Regions from separate parts of the Lysinibacillus sp. YS11 genome, predicted to be linked through region 1. Evidence: riboswitches for the same ligand, from Rfam matches in the RefSeq annotation. Region 1 holds a riboswitch; the other holds the start of a gene.
The links. A riboswitch is a leader RNA that binds a small molecule or an ion and turns the genes downstream of it on or off. The one in region 1 is predicted to bind FMN.
Positions count from the first base shown of each region.

Region 2: linked by a shared signal. The riboswitch ahead of LBYS11_RS06030 (ECF transporter S component) and the one ahead of ribE (riboflavin synthase) in region 1 are both predicted to bind FMN.

Region 1 is NZ_CP026007.1:1,515,006-1,519,407, reverse strand. Features, by position in the region: gene ribE (6,7-dimethyl-8-ribityllumazine synthase) at 137-619, opposite strand; partial or broken gene ribB (3,4-dihydroxy-2-butanone-4-phosphate synthase) at 647-1,264, opposite strand; gene ribE (riboflavin synthase) at 1,289-1,927, opposite strand; FMN riboswitch at 2,127-2,252, opposite strand; FMN riboswitch at 2,369-2,494, opposite strand; gene LBYS11_RS07195 (YibE/F family protein) at 2,715-3,839, shown strand; gene LBYS11_RS07190 (YibE/F family protein) at 3,836-4,402, shown strand, end outside.
Region 2 is NZ_CP026007.1:1,283,134-1,287,535, reverse strand. Features, by position in the region: gene LBYS11_RS06035 (sodium-dependent transporter) at 497-1,843, opposite strand; gene LBYS11_RS06030 (ECF transporter S component) at 2,063-2,650, opposite strand; FMN riboswitch at 2,867-3,052, opposite strand; gene LBYS11_RS06025 (RNA polymerase subunit sigma) at 3,196-4,402, opposite strand, start outside.

The DNA of each region.
Region 1 (4,402 bases):
ATGAAATACTTCTCATCTCCTACTGAGCCAGCTCAAGATTAGTACATTTATGAAAACAATCACCTTCAATAAATACACTTAAGCATATTTTTCCCATGGTTGTTCAAAATATTCAAAGAAACAAATGTTGTGACGACTATTCAAATTGTCCTGATCCAATCATTTTCTTTAGATTTGCCATCTCAATTGCAGACATTGCCGCATCATAGCCTTTATTACCAGATTTCGTTCCTGCACGTTCAATTGCCTGTTCAATATTTTCGGTAGTAACAATTCCAAAAATAACAGGTACATTCGTTGACAATGACACATTGGCAATGCCTTTTGCCGATTCATTACAAACATAGTCATAGTGTGTTGTAGAGCCACGAATAACAGTACCTAAACCAATAATAGCATCATATTTCTTGGTTTCTGCCAGTTGTTTCGCTATAAAAGGAACTTCAAAAGCTCCTGGCACCCATGCAACATCAATAGATGCAGAATCAACCCCATGACGAGTTAAACCATCCATTGCCCCATCCAATAATTTGCTAGTAATGAACTCATTAAAACGACCCACTACTACTGCAATTTTCAAATCCGTTCCAATTAATTGTGCTTCAAATGTTTGACCCATTGTTCCTTCTCCTTTTTACATAGAAATTTTAGTTTTATTAGTGGATAATTGTTTACGATAAGCAACCAATGCTTCTATCGAGATCATTTTTAAGCCATGATGTGCAGCGTAATTTGTTAGTTCTTCAAACCGAAGCATGTGCCCATCATCACCCATAATTTCGCAAATAACACCTGCAGGTACGCTATGACAAAGCTTCGCTAGATCAATAGTGGCCTCCGTGTGCCCTCTCCGTTCCAGCACTCCTTGCTCTTTCGCAATCAACGGAAAAATATGGCCTGGTCGACGAAAATCAGTTGGCTTAGCTTGCTTTTCTATCATTCTTTGTATCGTTAGCGCACGCTCAAAGGCGCTAATCCCTGTCGTTGTTTCTACATGATCGATACTTACCGTAAATGCGGTTTGATGGTTATCTGTATTGTGCTGAACCATTGGATATAAATCTAGCTTTTGTGCAAGCTGCTGCGAAATCGGCGTACAAATTAAACCTCTACCATTGGTTGCCATAAAGTTGATTGTTGCTGGTGTGATGAATTCAGCGAGTGCCAGAAGATCTCCTTCATTTTCTCGATCCTCATCATCAACCACCACAATCATATTGCCCTGCCTTAAATCCTCTATGGCTTCTTCAATTGAATGTAGCACGATGATCAACTCCTATTCTGTGATTTAAAAACCATGTTGTGCTAAATAATCTCTTGTAATAGCTGGCGTTGTTTGCCCCTTTTTTAATTGCCCTATAATGTATTTTCCAACTAAATCGGTTTCGATATTAACGATTGCTCCAACCCTCTTCATACCTAAAACGGTTTCTTTGTAAGTATGAGGAATAAGTGAAATTGTGACACTCTTGGCTTCAACATGAAAAAGGGTTAAGCTTGTGCCATCAATTGTTATGGAACCCTTTGGAATACAAAAGTTGGTTAGTTCCTCTGACATTTCGATATCAATATAAACGGCGTTTGCTACTGGACGTTTTCGCAAAATTTTGCCGACTCCATCAACATGACCAGCAACAAAATGGCCACCAAATCGTCCATTAGCAGGCATGGCACGCTCCAAATTAACAGAATCGCCTATTGCCAGCTGCTGTAGATTTGTTGCTTTGACTGTTTCAGGCATAACATCCATCGTAAGCTGCTGTTGTGTGAAATTTGTCACTGTTAAACAAACTCCATTGACCGCTATACTGTCACCAAGCTTGACATCCTCCGTTATCTTAGCTGATTGAACCGTAATTTCCATACTGTCCCGATCGCTTTGCACGGCTTTTATGATACCAATATCCTCTACAAGTCCTGTAAACATTCCATCACCTACTCTACTTTATTAGCACTTCTATCCTTTACTTTTAAAGTTGATCCACCTGTTTTTGTGCCTTATCCTTCTCCCTTCTCTCGTTAGCAATAAAAAATAAAAACCCCTTTACATCAAAGGGGTTTTGGGAGTATAAGACATCAACAAATAAGCCTATTTGAAAACAATTTTTTCATAGACTGTCATCTCATTCGTTCTTCTCCCATCCAGACTATCACTGTCGGTTTTGGATTTGCACCAAATCAGCTTGCGCTCACGGACTTTGAATTGCTTCATCACCGCCGATTGGGAATTTCACCCTACCCCGAAGAACATCTTCTATTCGATTGTAGCTAAATAAAAAAACTTCCCACAAGATGATTGGGAAGTTTTGTAATAAATGCATAGTCAAATAAACCTTCTAAATTAGTATCAATTTAAAAAGTTCGCATTTTTACCCTTCTCCCATCCAGACTGTAACTGTCGGTTTTGGATTTGCACCAAATCAGCTTGCGCTCACGGACTTTGAATTGCTTCATCACCGCCGATTGGGAATTTCACCCTACCCCGAAGAATATTTTTATTTAGCTAGTCTTACGATAACACTATTTTATTATATTATCCATCCTTCTTTTTAAATTTTTTTCGAAGCATAAATTTTAAACAGCTCTGACTCGACTTGAAAAATGTAAAAGATATTATTAAAATGATGACATTTAACCTGTTTATGGAACTTCTTAATCAAAAAAACGTTCCTTTACAAGTGACTATTCAGTCTAGCAGTTTGGAGGTCATTTACTTGACATTTTTTAAAAATATACCTTTTAAACAAGCTATTTTCTATGCCCTATTAGCACTCTGTTGTGGGGTTTCGATCGTTTTCGTACATCATAACGAACAATTTTATGATCGACCGATAGCGGAAATAACGCAAGTGGATGTAACAGCATCAGAACCGATGACAGATATGTATGAAAATGAGGATTTTTTGTTTACACAGGAGATTATGGCCATTATCAAAAATGGTCAGCATAAGGGGCAATTCATTCATTTGACGAATGACTATTCTTCATCTGGTGCTTTTGATCAAGAATACCATGTAGGCAATGAAATCTTTGTCACGCTAGATGATCGCACAACACAATCTGTTTTAACAGGAACCATTCTCGATTTAAAACGAGATCAAACCATGGTAATGATTGCATGGATTTTTATTTTTGCCCTACTTATTGTAGGTAAAAGACAAGGCTTATTTTCTATCATTAGTTTGAGTGTCAATGCTGTGATTTTATCATTCGCATTAGATCTTTATGTGAAGCATGGGGGCGTAAGCCTGTTATTAGTCAGCGGCATTTGCGCCCTGCTATTTACGATTATTTCGCTACTACTTATTAGTGGATTGCATACAAAAACATATGTAGCCATCGTGTCCACACTTTTAGGCACTGTTATAGCGCTTATCATAAGCTCTATTGTAATGTGGTTGACAGGTGAAAATGGTCTTCGTTATGAAGAAATGCAATTTTTAACACGTCCCTATCGTACCGTCTTTATGGCAGGTTTATTTATTGGCTCACTTGGGGCAGTAATGGATGTTTCTATTACAATGGCTTCCTCAATTTTTGCTTTATACGAGCAAGATCCTACAATCTCTGTCAAGGCTCTTAAATCTTCGGGACATGAAATCGGTAAAGATATTATGGGTACCATTACAAGTATCTTATTCTTTGCCTACCTTTGCGGCTCCATACCTATGATTATTCTCTATTTAAAAAATTCTTCCACATTAGGGCTTACATTGTCCTTAAATCTTTCTTTAGAATTAGCCCGTGCCTTAGCAGGGGGTATTGGTGTTGTCCTTACGATTCCTATCAGTCAGTATACCGCTATATTTTTCATTAATCGAAAGAGGGTTCAAGGATGAATGTTGTCGTCTTATTAGCAGTTATATTATTCGTGTTAATGGTACTTGTCGGCGGTAGACAGGGGATACGCTCATTTCTTTCTTTATTCCTAAACTTTGGTGTGCTCTTTGTCACCATTTTTTTAATGACAAACCCTAAAAATAGCCCCATCATCTTGACGTTTATTGCCTGTACGGTCATTAGCTCTATTAGTCTTTTCTATATCAATAAAACAAACAGTAAAACCATTACAGCCTTTATCTCGACGATGGTGACGATAGGTGTGTTACTACTCTTTATTACCTTTGTAACGGAAAAGTCGATGATCCAAGGGTTTGGCGAAGAATCAACTGAAGAAATCAGCATCTTTTCTCTCTACATTGGTGTTAATTTTGTGCAGATTGGTGCATCAGTCATCATTATGAGTACGATTGGTGCCATTATGGATGTAGCCATTTCCATCGCTACCTCTATGCATGAGATTTTTTATCGCAATCCTTCGATTAGTAGAAAAAAATTATTTACAGCTGGCTTAAGCATAGGAAGAGATATATTAGGAACCGATACTAATACGTTATTTTTT
Region 2 (4,402 bases), 230 kb from region 1:
AACGGTAGAAATAGTAACTTTGCAAGGCGAGAGGTTGATTTCCGTTCCGCCAGCGTCCTTTCCAGGGGGGGCGTCCGATGAGCCGCTAAATCCCATAGGAGTGACGCTATCAACCATTCTACAAAGTGTCTTTACCTCATAGTAGCATAGCGATCAAATCTACCCATTATTTGTATACTTAGAGGGGATAGGCTCTTATTTTCAATGTGGAGAAGTGATGAGTGACAACACCTCTTCATAAAAGGGTAATGAACTCCTTTACTTTATTTGAAAACCTTTGCTAAAAAGATTGAGATTTTTTGGGTTGGTGTGGAAGGCTTCTTGACTCCCGTGGATTAACGAGACAGGTGAGCCCCTACACGGAGGAAGCTGCTGGCACTCGCCCACAGGAAAGCAAGTAGCCTTGCAATAGAAATCCATTTCTACCTTTCTATTGACTGTTATGTTTTTAACACTAAGAGAAGGTATTTTTCCTATGACGAAATATACCTTTTCTTTAATACTGCAGTAGCATATTAACAAACACAACTAGAATGATAATCGGTACAACAACTAGCATTAACATACGATATGTCGAATAATACCCTTGTCCCATTTGACTACCCGTTAGCAATTCTCTCTTCACAAAATCTTTATCCACTACATAGGCAATAAAAATAGCAATGAATAAATTCCCTAGCGGAAGCATGATATTCGACACTAAAAAATCGGTTGCATCAAAGATACTTTTCTCAAAAATCATTATATCCGATAAAACACTCGAAGAAAGTGCTGCTGGAATAGCTGCAATAAATACGACTATACCAAGTAAAAGTGTCCACATTGGACGGGATTTCTGACTATGCTCCATAAATGCCGCGACGATAATCTCATATAAACTAAATGATGACGTTAATGTAGCAAATAAAAATAGCAATAAAAACATGGCTAAAAACACTTCACCAAATGGCATTTGACTAAATGCTGTTGGTAGCACCATAAATAGCAAACCTGGACCCGCTGCTGGCTCTAAATCAAAGGCGAACACAACAGGGAAAATCGCTAAACCTGCTAAAAATGAAACAAGCACGGTTAACAGCACTACAGAACCCGCTGAATTCGGAAGACTGACATCTTTTTTTAGATAAGAGCTATATGTAACTAGACAAGAAAAACCTACTGCTAACCCAAAGAACGATTGCCCTAAGGCTTCTAATAATGCCTTACCCGTAATATTCGAGAAATCAGGCCATAAGAAGAATTTTACCCCTTCCATTGCCCCATCTAATGTAACTGCACGCACAACAAGGACAATAAACATTATGAAAAGTAACGGCATCATCCATTTATTGGCCTTTTCAATCCCATTTTGTACACCTAATGAAATCACAAGTACGTTGGCTAATGTAAACAACACTAGACCAACTAGCGTAATCCAAGGCGTGCCTATAATTTTTCCAAATAATTCAGCAGGATCTACTGCTGGATCAATTACCGCGCCAGCTACACCTAGCCCGCTATAAATAAAGATCCAACCTCCAACAACGCTATAAAAAGTTAATAATAAAAAACAGCCTAGCACGCCCATTCGACCAATCCAGGCCCATCCTGGCTTAGTTGGAGCAATTTTTTTATACGCTGTTACAGCCTCGGATTGTGTACCACGTCCTAAAACATACTCGGACAATAACATCGGTAGTCCTATTAACAAGGTAAATAACACAAAGATAAGGAAAAATGCTCCTCCACCACTTTGTCCTGTTACATAAGGAAGTTTCCAAATTGCCCCTAGTCCGATCGCCGCACCAGCTGACGCTAAAATAAAACCTAATTTACTAGACCATTGTCCTTTTTTTCCACTCATCTCTTCAAACTCCTCAAACATTCTAAACTCTTCTCTATTTTACATGAAAATATAGCTTTCGACTAGATTATAATTATAAAGTACTAGTTAGCTATTTTACTCCATTACTTTTTTCTATATTTATCCGTTAGTTTTGCCTTTCTTTTCTTCACACCTTTCCCTATCCATCATTCCTTCCAAAAAAAAACCTCAGGTATGTTCACCCGAGGTTAGTAAAAATTATTTTGTTATATAGATAGAACGCTGGCGGTCGATCCACTTGCGCATAGTTGTAAATAAAAACGCCATAATAGCCGTTAATAAAACACCTTTCACAATGTTAAATGGTAAAATCCCAGCGATAATCATTTTATAAAGTGAGTCACCTACAACCGGTTCCATTCCTAAGAAGTATGTGTACATCGGTAAAAATACTGCGTAGTTTAAAATACTCATCCCTACTGCCATTACGACTGTTCCTGTCGCTAAACCTCCAACAAGACCAGCAATTGTTTTAAAGCGATTAAAAATAAGGCTTACAGGCAAAATAAATAAAATACCTGTTGCAAAGTTGGCAATATGACCTACTGGCACACCTGTTGGCGTTCCAGAGAAAATCCAATCCAATACATTTTTAAATAATTCTACTAAAATACCAGCTACAGGCCCCATTGTGATGGCTGCTATTAATGCAGGCATATCACTAAAGTCGACTTCCAAGAATGCTGGGAATGGTGGAATTGGGAAATTAAAAAGCATTAATAAAAACGAAATACTGCTCAGCATGCCAATCGTAATAAACGATTGAAGTTTAACATTTTTCTTCATAGAAAACTCTCTCCTCTTTGCTGATTCAATCTCGCAAGAAGAAAGGTGACGATCTTTCAATTGTTAGCACGAAAAAACCCTTATGCATAAAGAGCACAAGGGAGAAAGGCATGACGAATAAGCGTCAATTTAAACTATTTTTGAGCACTGTTTAAAAAGCCATACAAAAAAGCGCTCGGTCATAGTTTATTTCATAACAATGAATGACGATCGTACCTCCATCTTCTCCCATCCAGACTTTAACTGTCGGCCTCGGAATCACACCAAGTCAGCCATGCAAATAAATTTGCACAGGTCGCGGGCTGAAGAGCGAAGCATAAACCATTCGAGTTAATGGAAACATTAACGGTTCACCACTCTATTACCGCCGGTCGGGATTTTCACCCTGCCCCGAAGATGAATCATATTATTTTATACTACAACCTTACTATAATTAATTATTAAGAAAAAGTAAATAGTTCTGCTTAAAAAATTCCGATTAGATTTGTAAGTATTGTAAAAATGGAGCATTCCATGTTACAGGAATGCTCCATTTTTGATTTTGACTAAGGCATATATTGTTTATTTGGCCCCACAGGCTTGGGCAAATACGTTTTTAAATCGAATCCTTCCCAGCTTTCTTGGACCACATTATCCAAGCGTAATTGTTGGTCAAAGCTAGCAGCAGTTAACATCATAGCTTCAATCAATTGGGTAGCGCGAATTGGCTCCATCGATGCTAAATCTAAGGGAATATCGAATGTTACGACTACACCTTCTGCTTCCTCTTTCACGGTATATGTTACATTTTCAGGAACCACTGTTACATAAACATCATCATTTTTGTTTTTCATTAGTGTAAGTGCCTCTGTAACATTAGCAAATGTTTGACGGAAATCTGGTGACAGATATTCTGCCCCACTACCATCTTGGTATAAATAATAATTAAAATGCTTGGCGTTTGTTAATGACATGGCTTGACTTGGCTCACTCTCCTGAGAAAACTCATAAGGTGTGCCATCTTCATTTTGAATCTCAACTTCCGTATATTCAGAATCCGAGAAGGTATCCTCTAAAGTCCCTTTGTACTCATTAACGGTAGCTGATGCAACATCATAGTCATTGTCCTTTGGTAATACGTGGACAAGCTTGTCTTCCTTCTCCTTCAGTTCACCTTTAAAAGGATGATAATCCGTAAACCCTTTGGCTTCTTCATCTATTTGAGGAGCATATTTTTCATACATCTGTAGGGTAGAAGGCTTTTCAGTTCCAAAATCAGTTGCTACACGCTCATTTGGTATCACATATGTCATTGGAACACTTTCTGCATCGCGTCCTGCCAAACCAATACGGAAAACGACAGCATCTTTCACATCTTCCTCATAGACAGACGACCGTAAAGATAGCATACGCTCATGCTCCGATACAATACTGGATTGAAGTGCCTCATCCTGGGTAGCTGCCTCTTTAGCAGAACGATCTTCCTGTAACGTAGAGTAATTAGCCGTTTCTGGCGTACTAGCTAGATCTTTTTGGCTAGCGTCATTATTCATGAACATGAAGCCAACGAGTACCGTTATCGCGAAAACTGCTGCTACACTCGTAAAAATCGGCATTTTTCGGAACTTAAATCGTGATGGTCGTTCATCTTGTATTAAAGATTTACTTTCTTGTTGTGCTTCTTCATTCTCTATAGGTTGTTGTATCGCTTCTTGTAGGTGACTATTATCCTGCAAGCGAGCATCTGCCATTAACCGATTTAATATTTCTTCT